Regions from separate parts of the Streptococcus sp. Marseille-Q5619 genome, predicted to be linked through region 1. Evidence: predicted binding sites of a transcription regulator. Region 1 holds the regulator's gene; the other holds the start of a gene.
What was found. The regulator Rex, encoded in region 1, represses fermentation and respiration genes when NADH is low (regulators of the CRP and FNR family bind a similar motif). The targets are predictions, from matches to a motif close to TTGTGAANTANTTCACAA.

Region 1 (11,391 bases):
CTTGACCAGCTTCAACGTTCAATTTTTCAACGTAAACTGCTTGACCAACTTCAACTTTAACTTGTTTTCCGCCAGTTTTGATAATTGCGTATGTGCTCATTATGCACCTCCTATGATTTTTATGGGTTTCCCCAATTTTTTTGTGAAGACTCGCCTAGCATCGTGGGACGAACCACTTAAACTTGAATAATCAAGCAACGATGTTCGTGCGGTTGCACAGGATCGTGCATAGTCAACTCTTCAAGTATAGCATATCTCCTATTTTCTTACAAGTAATAACACCTAAAATGAAGCTTTTTCTTTTACTTTTTTCTGCCACGAGGCAAAAAGCATGCTGAGGTAAAAAATACTCATCATAATAGGAACACCAAGAATGGTCTTTTCATGATAAAAAATCGTCAAATAGGCTGAAAAGACGACGCCAAGGACAAAACTACTAAGCAGGCTAACAAATATGAACCCTTCACGCAAAAAAGGAGTGTGCTTGGTTCGGAAATAATCTCCAAAAGCCAGCATGGTCCGTTTGATATTCCCTGTCATAAAGGCATTATTGTAAGCAATACCCGACACTTCTCCAAAAGCAGTTGTCACCAGTCCCATGCAGAAGGCCAAGGGCGGTACTAGATAGATATTATCCACAGTCTGAGGCACAAAACCAATAACTATTGATAGGATTGCCAAAGGAATCAGTGACAGAATTGGCTTTTTCACAATTCTCAATTTTTCCTTATAAATCGTTAGTAAAAAAACTCCCAGCATAAACGCTATTAAGGTTAAAAGCTTATCCCTAACATCCGAAACATTATTCTGTATTAGCTCTACCGAAAGAAAGACAACATTTCCAGTTTGTCCAGCTACAAGGGTATTCCCGCGAACAATAAAAGTGTAAGCATCCACATATCCAGCACAAAACGTCAAAAAAAGTGCTAACCTTTTAGACTGACGTGATATTTTTCTTATAGGTAATAACCTCATTTTCCCTCCCATTGTATTTTCTCTTAGAATATTGTACCATTTTCTTTCTAAAAAATCGTAGGCTACCATTTAGATTTTACTATTAGCATAATAATAGATAACTATTTATCCAAAAATAGATAGAGATAACATGTTTGTAAACAAAGCATACGAACCTTTAGTAAAATCATTTCCATGAAACTAGAATAGAGCCCCTCTTAGCAAAAATCATTATTTTAATTTATTTCTAATCACTCCTTGACATAAATAACTCTCACCAATAAAAGACTATGTCTTAAAAAAATGGTATAATAAAATCAATACTTGGGCTTGATGGATATGCTACTAATAACAATTAGGAGAGAAAATCAGGCACTTGTTAACAACAAGGATTATCCCCTTGAGATGAAAGGAACTTTAGAAATCTTATGATGAACATGCAAAACATGATGCGTCAAGCACAAAAACTTCAAAAACAAATGGAACAAAGCCAGGCCGAACTTGCTGCCATGCAATTTGTTGGCAAATCTGCTCAAGACCTTGTCCAAGCGACCTTAACTGGAGATAAGAAAGTTATCAGCATTGATTTCAATCCAGCTATCATTGACCCAGAGGACCTTGAAACTCTTTCTGATATGACCGTTCAAGCCATCAACTCTGCTCTTGAACAAATCGATGAAACTACCAAGAAAAAACTGGGTGCTTTCGCTGGGAAATTGCCATTCTAAAAACAAGGAGCTAGAACAATACTTGTCGATAACAAAGGCTAAGAAAGGTGCAAAAATTATAAAAAACGCATAATAGCAGGTGTCAAAACACTCAATATTATGCGTTTTCTAATGAAAAAATTCTCTTTTCATACTCATTTAATACTCTTCAAAAATCAAATTCAAACCATATCAGCGTCGGCTTGTCGTAGGTATGGTTCCTGACTTCGTCAGTCTTATCTGCAACCTCAAAGCAGTGCTTTGAGCAACCTGCGGCTAGTTTCCTAGTTTGCTCTTTGATTTTCATTGAGTATAAAAAGCCTCTTCCCAAGGGAAAGAGGACTAAATCTTATTGATGAACAGCTTGAGCTGCTGTGATGAGAGTCAAATTGTAAACATCTTCTGCACTACATCCACGTGAAAGGTCATTAACTGGCTTATTCAAACCTTGTAAAACAGGTCCCACAGCTGAGAAACCACCGAGACGTTCTGCAATCTTGTAACCGATATTTCCAGCTTCGATACTTGGGAAAATAAATACAGTTGCTTGTCCAGCAACTTTACTTCCTGGAGCTTTTAAAGCTGCCGTTTCAGGGTGGAAGGCAGCGTCAAATTGCAATTCCCCATCTATTTCAAGATCTGGGCGTAGTTCGTGCGCACGTTGTGTAGCTGCTACTACCTTATCAACGTTATCACCAAAACCAGAACCTTTACTTGAATAGCTCAACATAGCAATTTTTGGTTCTATACCAAACATTTTCGCAGTGATTGCTGAATTAATCGCAATTTCAGCCAAGGCATCTGCATCAGGATTGATATTGATAGCACAGTCACCAAATAGGTAACGTTCTGAACCACGAGTCATTAGGAAGGCACCTGAAGTACGAGTAACATTAGGACGAGTTTTAATGATTTGAAGGGCTGGACGAACTGTTGCAGCAGTTGAGTGAAGTGCACCTGAAACCATACCGTCAACCAAGCCCATATATACTAGCATTACACCAAAGTAGTTAACGTCTTCACGTAAGAGTCTAGTAGCTTCTTCTTCTGATATCTTACCGTTTCGACGTTCAACGAGCGCAGCAACCATTTCGTCAAACTTAGCGTAGTGGTCAGGATCGATGACTTCATAACCCTCGTGAATCCCTTCAATTTCAAGGTAAATTTTAATTTTTTCTGGTTTACCAAGCAAGACTGGAATAACATCTGTTTCTTTTACCAAGCGTTTCGTAGCTTGAAGAATACGAGGTTCTTTTCCTTCAGGTAGAACGATGCGGACATTTTTACCAACTAGGTTGGCTCTTAGACTTTCAAAAACTTCCATGAGTTTTCTCCTTTAAAATAATAAATTATACTCTAATATATTTTATTGAGTATTAGTTGATAACTGTTTAATAAGGTTACTGAAATCATCCGGCAAGAGACTTGATACCTGCAAGTCTTGCTCTAAAAATGGATGATAAAAGGATAGGTAATGGCAATGCAGGGCCTGACGTTGAATGCCGTCGTCCAGACTACCTCCGTACAAATCATCGCCCAACAAAGGGAAACCAATATGAGAAAAATGGACTCGGATTTGGTGGGTACGTCCAGTATGCAGGCGAATGTCGACCAAGTGGATATTTCCATAAGAAGCGACAATCTTGTAGGAAGTATGGGCGTACTTCCCACCTTTAGCTACTCTTCTAGTGATAATAGAGTCTTCATCACGCGCAATCGGAGCAATAATTTCTCCTTCAGGCTCTAAATATCCATCTCCTTTAACCAGAGCAAAGTAGCGTTTTTCAATGGACTTCTTCTGCAACTGCTTGTCTAATCGTGCATGGGCATAGCCGTGCTTGGCAAAGAGCATCAAGCCAGAAGTATCTCTATCAAGCCTGGTTACAATGTGAACCTGCTGATTTTCATAATTTTGCTTGACGTAGTAACCCTTGATAAAATTGGCAATGGTATTGGAGTGGTTAACACTAGGAATAGAAGCAACTCCATAGGATTTATTCAAGACTAGAAAATGGTCATCCTCATAGAGAATATCCAGTGGGCGCTCGATAGCTTCTAGAGTTTCAAAACCTTCCTCAGCAGGAATATCAATGGTAACGCGGTCTCCAATGTCCAATAGATAAGTTGCATTTTGCGGTTGGTCATTGACTAGAATAGCTCCACCTCGAAACTTAATCTTGGCCAAAAGTCCCTTAGAAACCTCGTGCTTTTTTAAGAAGGTCTTAACCTTGACATGCTCATCTGCGATAAATTCAAACCTCATTCGTCCACCTCGCCGATAAAGGCATCTTTAACGCGGTTCCAGAAGCTGGTATGGCTAGGAGTCGCGACAAAGTGAATCTTATGATGATCAATTTGATACTCGATTCGCTCGATACTACGAAAAGAATAGACACTATTGTCAACCGAAATGGTGTGGTAATCATTTCTTGTTGGAATGAGTTCAATCTTATCCTTCTTAGGCACAATAATGGAAGAGCCCAGAGTTCGATAGACACGATTATTAAGGCTGGCAATTTCCGTTAATTGCAAAGCTTCAATGGTAGGGTGTAAAACAGCACCACCAAGAGACTTGTTATAGGCAGTGCTACCAGTCGGTGTCGAAACTGTTAAGCCATCTCCGCGAAAACGTTCAAAGGGAACACCATTGATGACAATATCTGCCACCATGGTTCGATCAGACCTGCGGATGCTGGCTTCGTTGAGGGCACGAAAAATCTTGACCTCTCCATTTCCAAGAAAAACCTTCACATTTAGAACAGGGTAAGAAACCCTTGCTCCGGTATCTAGCTGCAAATTGGTCATTAACTTATCCAACTCAAAATCACGATAATCGGTATAAAAGCCCAGATGTCCTGTATGAAGACCGATGAAGCGTACCTTATCAAGTTGGTCTTCATACTTATGAAAGGCCGACAAGAGCATGCCATCTCCACCAATGGAAATGACAATGTCCGGACTACTATCATTGAGTATAAACTGATTTCTCTTCAAACGATCTCGCAATTCATACAAAACCCTTTGACTCTGCGGTTTTCTATTGGCTATCAAGTCAATTCGTTTACCTGTATTCTTCATCTGTATCGTCACTATTTCCTACACCGTCATTTAATTTTCTACTCAAGGGATCAAAAAGAGCCTGGGCTTCCTGGATGTCATCACGAATTTCACCCATTTCTTCATCCAATTGATGGGCGATTCTAGCTGTAATTTCCAGTCGCTTCTTAATCTCATCTGGGAAATCCCCTTGGTACTTGTAGTTGAGAGAATGTTCTATCGTTGCCCAAAAATTCATGGCCAAGGTACGAATTTGAATTTCCGCCAAAATGGTCTTGGCTCCATTGATGGTATCAACCGTATATTCTACTACCACGTGATAGGAACGGTAGCCTGATGCTTTTCGATGAGTAATGTAATCTCGCTCCTGTATGATCTGCATATCCTGACGTTTGCGCAAAATCTCCACTACTTCCTTAACGTCATCTACAAACTGAACCATCACACGCAAACCAGCAATATCCTGCAAATCGTGTTCCAAGGTCGCATAAGTAATGCCACGACGAGCCATTTTTTCTTTGATACTCTCAATTGGCTTAACTCGACCAGTCACAAACTCAATCGGAGAATGCTTATTTTGCTTACGATATTGCTTACGAATACCACGAAGTTTAATCTTTAACTCACCAACAGCTTGAATGTAAGGATCTAGAAATTCTTCCCATTCTAAGGTCATATATTCTCCCTTGTTCTCATATTATCCTTCAAAAATATCTTTGATTTTTTCTCCAGATTCATATACAATAAATACAATGCTTATTATACCATAATCCGCTTTCAACGATAAAGAAAAGGTAAGAAAAATGAAACATTTAGAAATTGAATTGAAAACACTATTGAAAAAAGATGAATACAATCGTCTAAAAGACCAGTTCACAGACGTCACTCCTGTTCTTCAAAAAAACCACTACATGGACACACCTGATTTTGAACTGCGAGAAAAGAAAATTGCTATGCGCATTCGAACCTTTGAAGACTGGGCAGAATTGACACTCAAAGTCCCGCAGAGTGTTGGAAACATGGAATACAACCAAAAATTGCAACTAAAAGATGCTGAAAACTATCTGTCTAAGGAAGAACTTCCTCAAGGGCTAGTACTGGATGAATTGGCGAAACATGGCATCCAAAGCAAGAACTGGCAGGTACTTGGTTGTCTAACAACACTTCGCTATGAAATGCAAACAGCTATCGGTCTCATGGCTCTGGATGAAAGTCAATACTTTGATATGACGGATTACGAATTGGAGCTTGAAGTGGAAAATCACGAGCAAGGCAAACAAGATTTCCAAAAATTTTTAGAGGAAAATCAGATTTCTTATCAAAAAGCTCCTTCAAAATTGGTTCGATTTGTCAAAAGTATGAAAAATAGCTGAAATAATCTCCATTTTTTGGTAAAATAGAAAAGATAAAAATACACAAATCCCAGTTCATATAGGTAAGGCAAATATCACTAGGATTTAAAAAGTTTACAGAGGACGGTCTATAATGTCAGATAGAAAAAACATGAAACTTTTCGCACTCAACTCTAACCAAGAGATTGCACAGAAAATTGCTCAAGCTGTTGGTGTCCCACTTGGAAAACTATCGTCACGTCAATTTTCAGACGGAGAAATCCAAGTGAATATCGAAGAAAGTGTCCGTGGTTATGATGTTTACATCATCCAATCAACAAGTTTCCCTGTTAACAACCACCTAATGGAATTGTTGATCATGGTCGACGCTTGTGTGCGCGCAAGTGCCCACAGTATCAACGTTGTCCTTCCATATTTTGGCTATGCACGTCAAGACCGCATTGCTTGTCCTCGTGAGCCACTTACAGCTAAACTAGTTGCCAATATGCTGGTTAAGGCTGGTGTTGACCGTATCCTGACTCTTGATTTGCATGCCGTTCAGGTTCAAGGTTTCTTTGATATTCCAGTGGATAATCTTTTCACTGTTCCCCTATTTGCAAAACATTACTGCGATAAGGGACTACTCGGTTCAGATGTTGTTGTCGTTAGCCCTAAAAATTCAGGTGTCAAACGTGCGCGTAGCTTGGCTGAATATCTTGATGCTCCTATCGCCATTATCGACTATCCTCAAGACGATGCAACTCGCAACGAAGGTTATATCATTGGTGATGTTGAAGGTAAGAAAGCCATCTTGATTGACGATATTTTAAATACAGGACGCACCTTCTCTGAAGCTGCTAAAATCGTTGAACGTGAAGGGGCTACAGAAATTTATGCTGTTTCTAGCCACGGTCTCTTCGTCGAGGGAGCTGCTGAACTTCTTGACAATACTAAGATTAAAGAAATTCTTGTGACTGATTCAGTAGCAACAAAAGAAAAAACTCCTAAAAACGTATGCTACATCACTGCTAGTGAGTTAATTGGTGACGCCATCGTCCGTATCCACGAAAGAAAACCAGTCAGCCCACTCTTTGCCTACAACAAAAAGAAATAAGGTGATTCTTTGATTTATTTGGACAATGCTGCGACAACTCCTATGTCAGCAGTTGCTATTTCAGCTATGACCAAGGTGATGCAAGAAACCTACGGCAACCCTTCTAGTATTCATGGTCATGGTCGTCAAGCTGGTAAACTCTTACGAGAAGCCCGTCAGGAACTAGCTCAGTTACTGGGGACAAAACCTCAACATATCTTTTTCACTTCTGGTGGGACAGAAGGCAACAATACTGCTATCATTGGTTACTGCCTTCGTCACCAAGAACAAGGAAAACATATTATCACAACTGCTATTGAGCACCATGCTGTCCTTGAAACAATTGATTACTTGGTTCAACACTTTGGGTTTGAAGCAACCATTATCCAGCCAGAAAATCAAGAAATCACCGCCCAGCAAATTCAAGAGGCCTTACGTGACGATACGATTTTGGTTTCTACCATGTTTGCCAATAATGAGACTGGAAACCTACTGCCCATTGCTGAAATTGGCCAAATACTCAAGCAACACCCAGCCGCCTATCATGTCGATGCAGTTCAGGCTATTGGTAAAATCCCTATACACCCAGAAGAATTGGGCATTGATTTTCTCACTGCTTCTGCCCACAAGTTCCATGGTCCTAAGGGAATCGGTTTTCTCTACGCATCTAGCATGGATTTTGATTCCTATCTTCATGGCGGAGACCAAGAACAGAAAAAACGAGCCGGAACTGAAAATCTAGCTGCCATCGTGGGTATGGTTGCAGCCCTAAAAGAAGACCTAGAAAAACAGGAAGAACATTTCCAACATGTACAAAATCTAGAAACTGCCTTTCTTGCAGAGCTAGAAGGAATTCAGTATTACGTGAATAGAGGACAACATCATCTCCCTTATGTTCTCAATATTGGATTTCCTGGTCAGAAAAACGACCTCTTACTCCTTCGGCTAGATTTGGCTGGAATTTCAATCTCTACTGGCTCAGCCTGTACGGCAGGCATTGTCCAATCCAGCCATGTTCTTGAAGCCATGTACGGGGCAAATTCAGAACGCTTGAAGGAATCCGTTCGTATCAGTCTCTCGCCAGAAAATACTGTTGAAGACCTACATACCCTCGCAAAGACCTTAAAAGAAATTATCGGAGGTTAGCCATATGGCATTTGAAAAAACCATTCAGTTAAAAAATTGTCGTTACGACTACACTCTTAGCCCTTCTGTTAAAAAATTCACCCTTAAGGACAACACCTTTTTTGAGACTAAGGTTGGTAACTATGAATTGACTCGCCTACTTGAAAAAGTGCCAAACAGCGGTGAAGGCTTCCAACTCAAAATCATCATTAACAAGGAACTTACAGGTGCTAAAATCAATATCACTGACAAGTTTGGGCTACGTCTAGTTGATATTTTCAAATCAGAAGACCACCACATTCATCAGGAAAAATTCTATTTCCTCATGGATAGCTTGGTAGAACGTGGTGTCTTTACAAAATCGGAAAGATAGAGCCAAAATGTTTGAACTGACCTATAAGGACAGCTATCGGGTAGAGCGTACACTCAAGTATGAGGATTATGAAGCTCTCATGCTGGCTTTGTCAGGATGTGTGACCCTACCAGATACACTTTATGTGACTTCTTTGACTTTTGAGGGGCAGGAAGTTTACCAAGGATTGGTTGGAGACCTCTACCGTTTTCTATCACATGCAGAATTTTTACATCAAAACTAAGATTTTTCTTAGTTTTTTCTTGTTTTTGTTGATTTTTTCACAATGTTTCTATAAAATAGAAGAATAGAAAGGTTGTGATTTTGTGAAAGATAAACAGTCTGCTATTCCAAAAGCTACAGCGAAAAGACTCTCTCTCTACTATCGAATTTTTAAGAGATTTCATGCAGAAAAGATTGAACGTGCCAACTCTAAACAAATTGCAGAGGCTATCGGTATTGATTCAGCGACAGTTCGTCGTGATTTTTCCTATTTTGGTGAACTAGGTCGTCGTGGTTTTGGCTATGATGTCAAAAAACTGATGACGTTTTTTGCCGATTTGCTCAATGATAACTCCATTACCAATGTCATGCTAGTAGGTATTGGAAATATGGGTCATGCCCTTCTCCACTACCGCTTCCACGAGCGTAACAAGATGAAGATTATCATGGCCTTTGACCTAGATGACCATCCTGAAGTCGGTACCCAAACTCCTGACGGGATTCCCATTTACGGAATTTCTCAAATCAAGGATAAAATCAAGGATGCTGATGTCAAGACTGCTATCCTGACCGTTCCCAGCGTCAAGTCACAAGAGGTCGCTAATCTCTTGGTTGATGCTGGCGTAAAAGGAATTCTTAGTTTTTCACCAGTTCATCTGCATTTACCAAAAGATGTGGTCGTTCAGTATGTCGATTTGACAAGTGAACTCCAAACCCTCCTCTATTTCATGCGAAAAGAGGATTAGAAAGCGAAAATCATTTTATGAAAAAACCAGTTATAGGGATTACAGGAAACGAAAAAACTCATCCTGATGATGACATCATGATGAGCTACGCAGCAAAAGGCTTTGTTGAAGGCGTTAAAGACGCTGGAGGGATTCCCATCATCCTACCGATTGGTGATCAAGAAATGGCCTGCCACTATATCAGTATGATTGACAAGCTCATCTTGACAGGTGGGCAAAATGTTGATCCAAAATTCTATGGTGAACCAAAAACCATTGATAGCGATGACTACCACCTTCAAAGAGATATCTTCGAACTAGCCCTCATCAAGGAAGCTATCAAACAGCAAAAGCCGATTTTCTCTGTCTGTCGTGGGACTCAGCTTTTTAACGTTGCCATGGGCGGAACTCTGTACCAAGATATCGAAGACCATTGGCAGGATTGTTCTGCCGAGTACACAACTCAACGCTTGGTGACAGAGCCTGATACAGTTCTTCGAGAAATCTATGGAGAAATTTCCCATATCAACTCCTTCCACCACCAGAGCATCAAGGATTTAGCACCAAATTTAAAGATTGCAGCTCATGATCCTAAAGATGGTATCATTGAGGCTGTCATGAGTACGGATGATGTCCCCTTTCTCGGTGTCCAATGGCACCCAGAATTTCTATTTGAAAATCGTCCCAAAGATAAAAACCTCTTTGACTATGTTGTTAATGAACTTTAGATTAAATCCGTCTTTTCACGATAACTAAAGTAATTAGAATGTGAGACAATCAAATGGTCCAAGAGGACAATCCCCATCAGGTCGCAGGCTTCTTTGACAAGTTTAGTGACATGATCATCATTACGGCTAGGCGATACCGCTCCTGAAGGATGATTGTGAACCAAGATGAGAGAGGTCGCCATATGCTTGATGGCATAGTGAAGAATCTCTCGCGGTTCAGCGATACTACGAGTTGCAGAACCGATAAAAATGGTCTGTTGATGGATGATTTGATTTTGAGTATTGAGATAGAGCGCCACCAGGTGCTCTTGTTTTTTATGTCCCAATTCCTGCTGCATCTTCTTGGCCAACTTTTGACTGCTGAGAATACTTTCCATTTCAAGGGTCTCATGTTTATGAATACGATGCCCCAATTCAATCATAGCTTGCAACTCTATAGCCTTAACACGACCGATACCAGACAGACTCTGCAATTCCTGCAGGGTCATTTTTTTCAAATCCGTTAGGCTTGAAAGGTTGTTCAAGACTTTCTGGGCAATTTCAAAAACGCTGGCTTGACGTGTTCCTGTCCTAAGTAAAATAGCTAGCAACTCTTGGTTACTGAGCGCTTCTACTCCTTCCTTGGCTAGTCTTTCTCTTGGCAATAGTGAATCTTCTTGGAATGAAATACTGTACATAAAAATCCTCCTCACTTTATTATTCGTGAGAAGGATGGAAAATTAGATTTTTTTCTCAATTGGGGCTACACTAGCTAAAAGTTTTTTCAAACCTACTTCTGGGAAATTGATTTTTAATTCCTGAGTAGCTCCGTTACCTGAAACTTCCAGAACAGTTCCCTCTCCCCATTTCTTGTGGAGGGCAATATCACCAATAGACCAATTTGCCTCGCTAGACGCTGATTTTGTGCCAGCTATAAATTGACCAAATGGGAGACCGCTTGACTGGATAGTTTTTGGAGCAGCACTGCGTTTACGGTCTTGGAGGGCCTGCGCCAAACTCATACCTTGACCGAAGGCAAGGCCACCACTACTATATGATGCTTTAAAGCTTGTATTTGCTGGACGAGCCAACCCTTGATACTCAAGTAAGTCTGAACT
Region 2 (11,391 bases), 110 kb from region 1:
AGTCAAAACGACCGCTATCAACAATCACTCCACCAATAGTCGTACCATGCCCACCGATAAACTTAGTCGCAGAGTGAATGGCAATATCTACACCGTGAGAAAAGACATTAATCAAGTAAGGTGTGGCAAAGGTATTATCCGAAACGAGTGGAATCTGGTATTTATGCGCAATCTCTGCCAATTTTTCCAAATCTGGAATATTAATCAAGGGGTTACCCAAGGTTTCAATCAGAACAAGCTTGGTATTGTCATTAATAGCTGCTTCCACTTCCTCCAAATTATCAACATCAACAAAGGTTGTTGTGATACCATAACGAGGAAGGGTTTCTTTTAAGAGATTGAAAGTTCCACCGTAAATAGTTGAGGCCGCTACAACATGGTCACCCGCATGGGCAAGAGCCAAAATCGTATAAGTCACTGCAGCCATACCTGACGCTGTTGCAAGAGCTCCAACACCACCTTCAAGGGCAGCAATTCTTTCTTCAAAGGCAGCTGTTGTAGGGTTGGTGATACGAGTATAAATGTTCCCTGGTTTTCTCAAGGCAAAAAGATCTGCACCTTCCTGCGTGTCATCAAAAACAAAAGATGTTGTTTGATAAATCGGCACTGCACGAGACTTGGTAGCTGGATCCACAACTTGACCAGCATGCAGTTGCAAGGTTTCAAATTTAAAATCACGAGTCATAAGGCGACCTCCATATAGTTTCATTAAGGATATTGTAGCACTATCGACCTATCTTGACTAATACCTCTTTTTTATATTTTGATATAAGAAGTGGCTATTACTTCTTACGAAACAAAAAAAGCACGAATCAATCGTGCTCATTTTCTTAATCTACATAAGTATCTTCATTTTTATTGAGGAAGGCATATGGAAGACCCATCAAAAGACCTCCACCAATCAAGTTTCCAACGAAGGTTACACCCCAGTGACGAAGCATATTTCCAACACCGAAGTTAGCAATTGAATCCGCAGCAACACTGAATTTCACAATCGCGAAAGAAGCAAAGTTCGCCGCAATGTGCTCGTTTGTTAAGAATACAAACATGTAAATCGCTGACAACACAAGCCAAAGTTTGGCACCACCATCTTTGACCAAAACAAATGAAAGAATCGCAATATTTACGAAAATATTTGCCAAAATCGCCTCAAGCAAGATTAATTCATTTGAACGGCCCAACTTCATCTCAACAACCCCTGAGATGAAACTATCGTGTGTCAGATGTGCATAGGCTGCCGAATGAGCAAAGCCCCAACCTGCTATCAAAGCCCCGATAAGGTTGAAGAAGGTACAGTAAAATAAAATCTCAGCTGTTTTTCTCCAAGAGATTTTTTTCAAGAAACTACCTGCAGTCAAGAACATCATGTTTGATGTTACCAACTCGGCATTCAAGAAAACAATGTAGGCCAAGCCCCAAGCGAAGACAAATGGGAAGAGGAAACGTCCACTACCTGGTGCGATTTTATTAATCAAGTCAGCCCCAACTGCACCTGCAGCAGTACTGAAGGTTAAAAATGCACCTGCGAACATAGAACGAATAGCATACTTAAATTTGCTTTGGCTATAAAGACTTTCTTTCTTCTTGCAAGCAAATTCAATCTTTGAGATAAATTCTGAAGAAACCATTATAAACTCCTAAATCTTTTTTCTTGATAATTATATCACAAACTTTAGATTTTAGGAAGCGTTTTCTGTATTTCATAAAAGTTTATTTTTATGAAAATCTAAAAAAAATCAGTGAAATTCTGGATTTCACTGATTTGTATTAATAAAATTGTTTATACGGTTGATTGAAAGCTGTTAGGATTTCATCAGATGTTTGTGAATAATCTTTTGTTTCTTTCAAATCACCTTTTACAATAATACGTTCTGTAGCAGCAAGGTCTTCACAGGTTACTAATGTGATTTCATTGACCCCATCTCTATCATCAACCTCATCAACACGATCCGGTGTCACACGTTTGACTTCACGGATTTCATAGGTATAAACTTTATTTTTATCAGTTAGATAAATTTTCATACCATTTTTAGCATTATCTAAAGGAGAAAATAACATTTTATTAGCATTATCAACACCAAAGATATGGTGACTAGCTAGTGAATAATTTCCTTCTCCCATTACTTGCTCGCGTTTCATTGTACCAGCACCATAGAAGAGATTAACATTATCAAGTCCTTTAAAAATCGGCAAATTCATTTCCAATTCAGGAATTGCAATTCCCCCAATAACTGGTAATTTTTGAGCATCCCATTGAGAAGCTAGAACAGCTTCCGAAGAAATCGCTTTGACCGAATCAAAATCAAAATTTCCTTCTGTATCCTGATTTTCTTCTATTTTTTCTTTTGATACCTGGCTAACTTGATACTTATTGGTATTCCAGACCATGAAAATATTTCGAATTTGCGCATTAAAAATCAAAGCCAGTGACAGTACTATCAGAAATCCTGCTAGGATATTTGTCAGCAGATTTTTTCGCTTGTTTTTCTTTTTATTATTTTTTTGAGACATTATGCTTCACCTTCTGTTTCATTTTCTGTCCCAACTTCTTCTTTTTCTGCCGCTGCAACCGTTGTGAAGGTCACTATCTGAGCATCTTGATCCAGGCGCATTACTTTAACTCCCATAGTTGCGCGTCCTGTTTGTGAAATATTGGCAAGATTGGTTCGAATCATGACACCTGTATCAGTGATAATCATCAAATCTTCATCGCCTTTAACGGTCATAAGACCAGCCAGTAAGCCATTTTTTTCGGTAATTTTAGCTGTCTGCATTCCCTTACCACCACGACCTTTAGTTGGATATTCGGTCGCAACTGTGCGCTTACCATACCCCTTTTCTGTGATGATAAGAACCTCGTCTTGATCTGTAATCACACTAGCACCAACTACTGTGTCTCCCTCACGGAGATTCACACCTTTCACACCTGTGGCGATACGACTCATGCCGCGAACGGCTGATTGATTAAAGCGAACTGCATAACCAAACTTGGTACCAATAATAATATCCGTATCTTCTTCCGTCAACAAGACATTAATTAGCTCATCTTCATCCTTTAGATTCAGTGCTTTGAGACCATTTTGACGAATGTTAGCAAATTCCTTAACACTGGTTCTCTTCACAATACCATAACGAGTTGTGAAGAAGAGGTAAGCATCATCACTGCGTTCAGACTCAACATTGATAATCGTCTGAATATTTTCGTCTTCATCCAATTTCAAGAGATTAACTACTGGTAGTCCTTTGGCCGTCCGACCATACTCAGGAATTTCATAACCTTTCAGACGATAGACACGTCCTTTATTTGTAAAGAAGAGTAGGTGATCATGGGTGCTAGTTGACACTAACTCACGAACAAAGTCGTCATCTTTCACTCCCGTTCCTTGGACACCACGACCCCCACGTTTTTGAGCAGTGAACTCGTCCTGATCCAAACGTTTAATGTATCCTTTGTTAGAAAGGGTAATCAAGACATCCGATTCTTCAATCAAATCTTCATCTTCAAGACTCAAGACTTCACCAACCATCAATTCAGTACGACGTTGGTCACCAAACTTACGCTTGACTTCGTCTAATTCATCTTTAATGATTTGAGAAACACGTTCCGGCTTAGCTAGAATATCTGCTAAATCTGCAATCAGAGCCAAGAGGTCATCATACTCGGACTGAATCTTATCACGTTCCAAACCTGTCAAACGACGAAGGCGCATATCAAGGATGGCTTGACTTTGACGTTCAGAAAGCTTAAACTTGCTCATCAACTCAGCTTGTGCTTCCGCATCCGTTTCACTAGCACGGATGATACGAATCACTTCATCGATATGGTCTAGTGCAATTAAGAGACCTTCTAAGATATGAGCGCGCGCTTCCGCTTTTTCCTTATCAAAACGAGTACGACGAACAACCACTTCTTTTTGGTGCTCGATATAAGCATACAAAATCTGACGAAGGGATAAAATCTTCGGTACACCATTTTGGATAGCCAGCATATTAAAACCAAAATTGGTTTGCATTTGGGTCATCTTGAAAAGATTATTGAGGATAACATTGGCTGAGGCATCACGCTTAACTTCGATAACAAATCGAACACCTTCACGGTTTGACTCATCACGTACTGCTGTGATCCCCTCAATGCGTTTTTCCTGAACCAAACGAACAATATGCTCATGCACCTTGGTTTTGTTGACCATATAAGGAAATTCTGTTACAACAATGCGCTCACGGCCAGTCTTAGTTTCTTCGATTTCAGTACGAGAACGAAGAACAATAGAACCTTTACCTGTTTCATAAGCCTTATGGATACCTGATTTCCCCATGACAAGGGCACCTGTTGGAAAATCTGGACCAGGCAAGACTTCCATCAAGTCCTTGGTAGTCACTTCAGGATTGTCCATGACGAGCTTGACTGCATCAATGGTCTCACCTAGATTGTGAGGAGGAATGTTGGTAGCCATCCCAACGGCAATACCAGTTGCTCCATTGACCAAAAGGTTTGGAAAACGTGCAGGCAAGACCAAGGGTTCCCGTTCATTGGCATCATAGTTATCGACGAAATCAACCGTATTCTTATTGATATCTCGAAGCATTTCTAGAGCAATCTTGCTCATACGTGCCTCAGTATAACGCTGGGCGGCAGCACCATCTCCATCCATGGAACCAAAGTTTCCATGCCCATCTACAAGCATGTAACGGTAGCTCCACCATTGAGCCATACGGACCATGGCTTCATAAATAGAGGAATCCCCGTGTGGGTGATATTTACCCATGACATCCCCTGTAATACGAGCAGATTTTTTATGAGGTTTGTCTGGAGTAACACCCAATTCATTCATTCCGTAGAGAATGCGACGGTGAACAGGTTTCAAGCCATCTCGAACATCAGGAAGAGCCCGGGCTACGATAACACTCATGGCGTAATCGATAAAGCTCGTCTTCATCTCCTTTGTCAGATTGACATTCACTAAATTTTTATCCTGCATTAATAAATGCCTCATTTCACAATTAGTAAGTAACAACATTATACCATAAATTCCCATCTATTTCAGCCTCTAAACCACTAAAACGTTTACATTGAGAACTATAAGGCATATTCGTGACAAAGTTTTTTAAAAGTGATAGAATGAAGTTGTCTGGGGAAAATCCCCTAATAAAATTAAGGAGATGTTTAGAACAATGACTTCAACTAAACAACACAAAAAAGTTATCCTTGTCGGAGATGGTGCTGTAGGTTCATCTTACGCTTTTGCACTGGTTAACCAAGGAATTGCACAAGAGCTTGGAATTATCGAAATTCCACAATTGCATGAAAAAGCTGTTGGTGACGCGCTTGACCTTAGCCACGCCCTTGCCTTCACTTCACCTAAAAAAATCTATGCAGCTCAATACTCTGACTGTGCAGACGCTGACCTTGTTGTGATCACTGCAGGTGCGCCTCAAAAACCAGGTGAAACTCGTCTTGACCTTGTAGGTAAAAACCTTGCTATCAACAAATCAATCGTAACTCAAGTTGTTGAATCAGGTTTCAAAGGTATCTTCCTTGTTGCTGCTAACCCAGTTGACGTTTTGACTTACTCAACTTGGAAATTCTCTGGTTTCCCTAAAGAACGCGTTATCGGTTCAGGTACTTCACTTGACTCAGCTCGTTTCCGTCAAGCACTTGCTGAAAAATTGGATGTAGATGCTCGTTCAGTTCACGCCTACATCATGGGTGAACACGGTGACTCTGAGTTCGCTGTTTGGTCACACGCAAACATCGCTGGTGTAAACCTTGAAGAATTCCTTAAAGACACTCAAAATGTTCAAGAAGCTGAATTGATTGAATTGTTCGAAGGTGTTCGTGATGCAGCCTACACAATCATCAACAAAAAAGGTGCAACATACTACGGTATCGCAGTAGCCCTTGCTCGTATCACTAAAGCAATCCTTGACGATGAAAATGCAGTACTTCCACTTTCAGTATTCCAAGAAGGTCAATACGGAGTTGAGAACGTCTTTATCGGTCAACCAGCTGTTGTTGGTGCACATGGTATTGTTCGTCCAGTAAATATCCCATTGAACGACGCAGAAACTCAAAAAATGCAAGCATCTGCTAAAGAATTGCAAGCTATCATTGACGAAGCATGGAAAAACCCAGAATTCCAAGAAGCTTCTAAAAACTAATTTAGATAGAAACAACTCCTTGAGTACTCAGGGAGTTGTTTTTTCTGTATTATAGTAGGTTAAAGTTGAAATAGCACCCCATTACTCTAAAACGTTGTTATAAAATGCTTTAAATTCCTAATTGATTTGTTCAGATTTTATTTCATTTCTCTATAAAACGCATAGTATCAAGTTTTTATACCTAATAATATGCGTTTTATTGTGTCAAGATCTACTTGGTTTCTCCTCAACTCCAACTTTGTCTCATCTTTATTTTTATTATGTTTTTTCAAGCAAATCTTGTATCATCCGATGCAGTTCTTCGATTTTCTCAGATTGCTTCTCTAGTAATATTCTCTGACTAGATAATTCATCTTGAAGTTGATTAAGTTTTATCTGTTCATCTGGATTATCCTTTACAAAAAAGTTCGTCAAGGCACTTGTTAACATCCCTATTGTTCCAATACCGACAAGCATCAGTAAAACTGCTAGCCATTTCCCAAAAAGGGAAACTGGAACAATATCACCATAACCAACAGTAGTTACTGTCACAAGAGCCCACCAAAGACTATCTGAGAAAGATTTTTCTTCAACTACAGATAAAATTGAACTTCCTACTAGAACGATAAAAATATTAACATAAAAGATATAAATCAGGCCATTTGTCCGTAAGAATCTACTAATTTTTCTTTCTAATTTACCTGTAAGTCCAATTATTCTGAGTAAACGAGTCAGTTTCAGTAATTTTGTTAGTTTAACTAAACGAAAGATACGCCCTAATCGAAACACTGTAAAAATAGCATTTAAAGGGAGAATAGCCAATAAATCAAAAATATTTTCAAGAATAAAGCGCCATTTTCTTTTAGTAATAAAAAAGCGCCAACTATAATCAATTACAAAAACGCTCCAGATTGCTAAATCAATAATACTATAAGGCGGATTGTCCAAATCAATCATCTCAGAAAATCCAAGCAATACCAGAATAACAGAGATTAAAGCAAGTAAAATAATTGTTGTGTCATAGTAATCCTTAAATAACCATTTTCTTTTCACACTACTTCTCCTATGTCATTTTTAAACATTATACCACAACAAATATCTACTAATTTATAAAAAAGAAGGCACTCGCCTTCTTTTTATATCTCTGTCAATGGTGTTGCGGTATCTGGTGAGGTATCATAAACCTTAAAGTCTACTCCAACTCCCAGATCAGCTTGTGCTAGCTGGTTGACCATGGTCATGTGAGCCAGCTCCTTGATATTGTTCTCTTTAGACAAATGTCCTAAGTAGATTTTCTTAGTGCGATTTCCTAAGGTGCGAATCATAGCTTCAGCACCGTCCTCATTAGAAAGATGACCGAGATCCGATAGGATTCGTTGTTTGAGTCGCCAAGCATAAGATCCTGCTCGCAAAATCTCTACATCATGGTTGGACTCGATAAGATAGCCGTCCGCATTTTCGACAATTCCTGCCATACGGTCACTGACATAACCTGTATCTGTCAAAAGGACAAAACTTTTATCATCTTTCATAAAGCGATAGAACTGCGGTGCGACTGCATCATGGCTTACACCGAAACTCTCGATGTCAATATCTCCAAAGGTTTTGGTTTTGCCCATCTCAAAGATATGCTTTTGCGAAGAATCCACCTTGCCAAGATATTTACTATTTTCCATAGCTTGCCAGGTCTTTTCATTGGCATAAAGATCCATACCATACTTGCGAGCCAAAACACCCACTCCATGGATATGGTCTGAATGCTCATGTGTAATCAAGATGGCATCCAAGTCTTCTGGTTTGCGGTTAATTTCAGCAAGGAGACTGGTAATTTTCTTACCAGACAAACCGGCATCCACTAAAAGCTTCTTTTTTGGGGTTTCCAGATAAAAGGAATTTCCACTGGAACCTGACGCTAAAATACTATATTTAAAGCCTATTTCACTCATTCTAGTCTTCTACTTCATCCTCCCATACTTCTTCTTTCACTGCATCCTTATCATAAGGGAGCACAATGGTAAAGGTTGATCCCTTACCGTATTCACTCTTGGCCCAAATAAAGCCCTTATGTTGTTTGATAATTTCTTTGGCAATAGACAGTCCCAAACCTGTACCACCTTGGGCACGACTTCTAGCACGATCCACACGATAAAAACGGTCAAAGATACGTGGTAAATCCTGCTTAGGAATACCTAAACCATGGTCTGAAATGGATAAAATCATCTGGTCTTCAGTTGTCTTCATTCTGACAGTGATTTTACCTCCATCTGGCGAATACTTAATGGCATTATTTAAAATATTGTCGACAACCTGCGTCATCTTATCTGTATCAATTTCCATCCAGATAGAATTGATGGGATAATCTCTCACCAACTCATATTTTTTCTCCTTTTCCTGTCCTTTCATCTTGTCAAAACGGTTGAGGATAAAGGTAATAAAGGCAGTGAAGTTAATCAGTTCCACATCCAAGTGACTGGTGGCGTTATCAATCCGTGAAAGATGAAGGAGGTCCGTCACCATGCGCATCATACGGTTGGTTTCGTCTAGTGATACCTTGATAAAGTCTGGTGCTACAGTTTCACACAAAGCTCCCTCATCCAAGGCTTCAAGATAAGATTTCACGCTGGTTAAAGGAGTCCGTAACTCATGGCTAACATTGGAAACAAAGAGTCTTCGTTCGCGTTCTTCCTTCTCCTGCTCCGTCGTATCATGCAAAACAGCCACCAGACCCGAAATAAAACCAGACTCTCGACGTATCAAGGCAAAGCGAACTCGAAGGTTCAAATATTCGCCATTGATGTCTTGGGAATCTAGCAACAATTCTGGACTTTGGGTAATCAAATCACGCAATTCATAGTCTTCTTCTATCTTGAGTACTTCCAAAATGCTTCTATTCAGGACATCTTCTTTAACCAACCCCAGTTGCTTCTTGGCTGTATCGTTAATCATGATAATCTGACCCCGACGATTGGTCGCAAGGACCCCATCTGTCATATAAAACAGAATACTATTTAGTCTCTTACTCTCTTGTTCTAGATTTTCCTGAGTGAGACGAATAACCTCCGACAAGTCATTCAAATTATTGGTAATATTGGTGATTTCAGACCCACCTTGCATATCAAGAACCTTGGAATAATCTCCTGCAATCAAATCTTTAACCTTTTGATTGATTTGCTTCAATCGAATATTATCACGTCTATTCTCCAGTAATAGGAGGGTCACAACAAGGATGAAACCTAACAAAATCAGGATAAAGATAAAATCTCTGGTAAAAATGGTTTGTTTCAGTAAATCAAGCATTATTTCTCATGTAATACCCTACACCACGGCGCGTCAAGATATACTCTGGTCGGCTGGGCGTATCTTCAATCTTCTCACGCAGACGTCGGACAGTCACATCAACTGTACGGACATCACCAAAATAGTCATAGCCCCAGACAGTCTCAAGCAAGTGTTCGCGCGTAATGACTTGACCTGTATGCGATGCCAAATGATACAAAAGCTCAAACTCACGGTGGGTTAAGTCTAGTTCTTCGCCATATTTTTTAGCCACGTAGGCGTCTGGAACAATTTCTAAATCCCCAATTTGGATAGGCTGAGGTTTGCTATCTGCTTCCTGCCCATCTACTGGCATAGGTTGAGAACGACGCAGCAAAGCTTTAACACGCGCCTGTAACTCACGATTGGAGAAGGGTTTGGTTACATAGTCATCTGCTCCAAGCTCTAAACCGATAACCTTATCAAATTCACTGTCTTTAGCCGACAGCATGATAATAGGCACACTGCTGGTCTTGCGAATGGTCTTAGCAACTTCTAAACCATCAATTTCCGGAAGCATCAAGTCCAGAATAATAATATCTGGTTGCTCTGCTTCAAATTGCTCTAGCGCTTCACGACCGTTAAAAGCAGTTACAACTTCGTAACCTTCCTTGGTCATATTAAACTTGATAATATCCGAGATTGGTTTCTCATCATCTACAATTAGTATTTTTTTCATATGTTCACCTTTTTCTCTACTATTATACCAAAAAAATAGCAAGAAGACACGATAGCTAGTCTTTGTTAGTGTCTATATTGGCTTTTGCATAAGCCTGCCAGATTTTTTGTTGGGGTTTGGCAAGTGGGTAATTCTTGAACTCTTCTGGTGAAAGCCAGCGAACTTCTCTATCGGAAAAGTCATGGTAGTCAGTCACCTGACCTGTTACAATTTGAACATGCCATTTACGATGACTAAAGACATGCTTGACAGTCTCAAAATAAACATCAAGCCAAGCAACATCTAGGTCATAGTCCTGCTGGAAACTCTCTTCTGGACTGGGTCCAAAATTCACACTTTCTTCTGCAACCTGATGAAAGAGGTCAAACTGCTCTTCTTGCGAAAAGTTATCAACTTCTACCAGTGGGAAATGCCAAAAACCTGCCAAGAGCTTTTCACTTTCATTTTTTTCAAGCAAAAATTGTCCTTGACTATTCTTTACCACCAAGGCTTTAAGATAAATAGGGACCGGCTTTTTCTTGGGAGCCTTGATTGGATAACGGTCCATTGTGCCATTCTGATATGCCGCACTAAAGTCCTTAACTGGGCTTTCTTCTGGTCTGGGATTTACAGGAGCCTCAATATCTGAACCCAAATCCATCAAAGCTTGGTTAAAATCACCCGGACGTTCTGGGTCAATCAAGATTTCCATCATTGCCTGAAAAATTTTACGATTACTTGGAATCCCAATATCGTGGTTGACTTCAAATAGACGCGCCAAAACACGCATGACATTACCATCTACAGCTGGCTCAGGCAAGTTAAAAGCGATACTGGAAATGGCTCCTGCTGTGTAAGGGCCAATCCCTTTCAAGCTGGAAATTCCTTCATAGGTGTTTGGAAATTGGCCACCAAAATCAGTCATAATCTGCTGGGCTGCAGCCTGCATATTGCGAACTCGAGAATAATAGCCCAAGCCCTCCCAAGCTTTCAGTAAACTCTCCTCAGGCGCAGTTGCCAAACTTTCCACTGTTGGAAACCAGTCCAAGAATCGTTCGTAATAAGGAATAACCGTATCTACTCTGGTCTGCTGGAGCATGATTTCAGATACCCAGATGTGATAAGGATTTTTACTTCTCCTCCAAGGTAAATCTCTTTTGTTTTCATCATACCAAGTGAGGAGTTTCTTACGAAAAGAAACAATCTTCTCCTCTGGCCACATGGCAATACCATATTCTTTCAAATCTAACATATCTCTAGTATAACACAGAAGATTCTAA

Region 2: the regulator Rex is predicted to act here: its motif matches at 1,652-1,669, upstream of OC530_RS00265 (formate/nitrite transporter family protein).

The regions. Positions count from the first base shown of each region.
Region 1 covers NZ_CAMPPO010000001.1:156,713-168,103, forward strand. Annotated here, with positions in the region: gene rplU (50S ribosomal protein L21) at 1-100, opposite strand, end outside; ribosomal protein L21 leader region at 137-224, opposite strand; gene OC530_RS00685 (YoaK family protein) at 283-987, opposite strand; gene OC530_RS00690 (YbaB/EbfC family nucleoid-associated protein) at 1,383-1,682, shown strand; gene OC530_RS00695 (hypothetical protein) at 1,831-1,968, opposite strand; gene pta (phosphate acetyltransferase) at 2,011-2,985, opposite strand; gene OC530_RS00705 (RluA family pseudouridine synthase) at 3,028-3,924, opposite strand; gene OC530_RS00710 (NAD kinase) at 3,921-4,739, opposite strand; gene OC530_RS00715 (GTP pyrophosphokinase family protein) at 4,723-5,394, opposite strand; gene OC530_RS00720 (CYTH domain-containing protein) at 5,522-6,091, shown strand; gene OC530_RS00725 (ribose-phosphate diphosphokinase) at 6,204-7,163, shown strand; gene OC530_RS00730 (cysteine desulfurase family protein) at 7,173-8,288, shown strand; gene OC530_RS00735 (DUF1831 domain-containing protein) at 8,293-8,640, shown strand; gene OC530_RS00740 (DUF4649 family protein) at 8,648-8,863, shown strand; gene OC530_RS00745 (redox-sensing transcriptional repressor Rex) at 8,946-9,587, shown strand; gene OC530_RS00750 (gamma-glutamyl-gamma-aminobutyrate hydrolase family protein) at 9,605-10,294, shown strand; gene radC (DNA repair protein RadC) at 10,291-10,971, opposite strand; gene pcrA (DNA helicase PcrA) at 11,014-11,391, opposite strand, start outside.
Region 2 covers NZ_CAMPPO010000001.1:46,700-58,090, reverse strand. Annotated here, with positions in the region: gene OC530_RS00270 (O-acetylhomoserine aminocarboxypropyltransferase/cysteine synthase family protein) at 1-685, opposite strand, end outside; gene OC530_RS00265 (formate/nitrite transporter family protein) at 831-1,628, opposite strand; gene srtA (sortase SrtA) at 1,768-2,511, opposite strand; gene gyrA (DNA gyrase subunit A) at 2,511-4,979, opposite strand; gene OC530_RS00250 (L-lactate dehydrogenase) at 5,173-6,159, shown strand; gene OC530_RS00245 (ion channel) at 6,418-7,191, opposite strand; gene OC530_RS00240 (MBL fold metallo-hydrolase) at 7,275-8,084, opposite strand; gene vicK (cell wall metabolism sensor histidine kinase VicK) at 8,086-9,435, opposite strand; gene yycF (response regulator YycF) at 9,428-10,132, opposite strand; gene mutY (A/G-specific adenine glycosylase) at 10,188-11,363, opposite strand.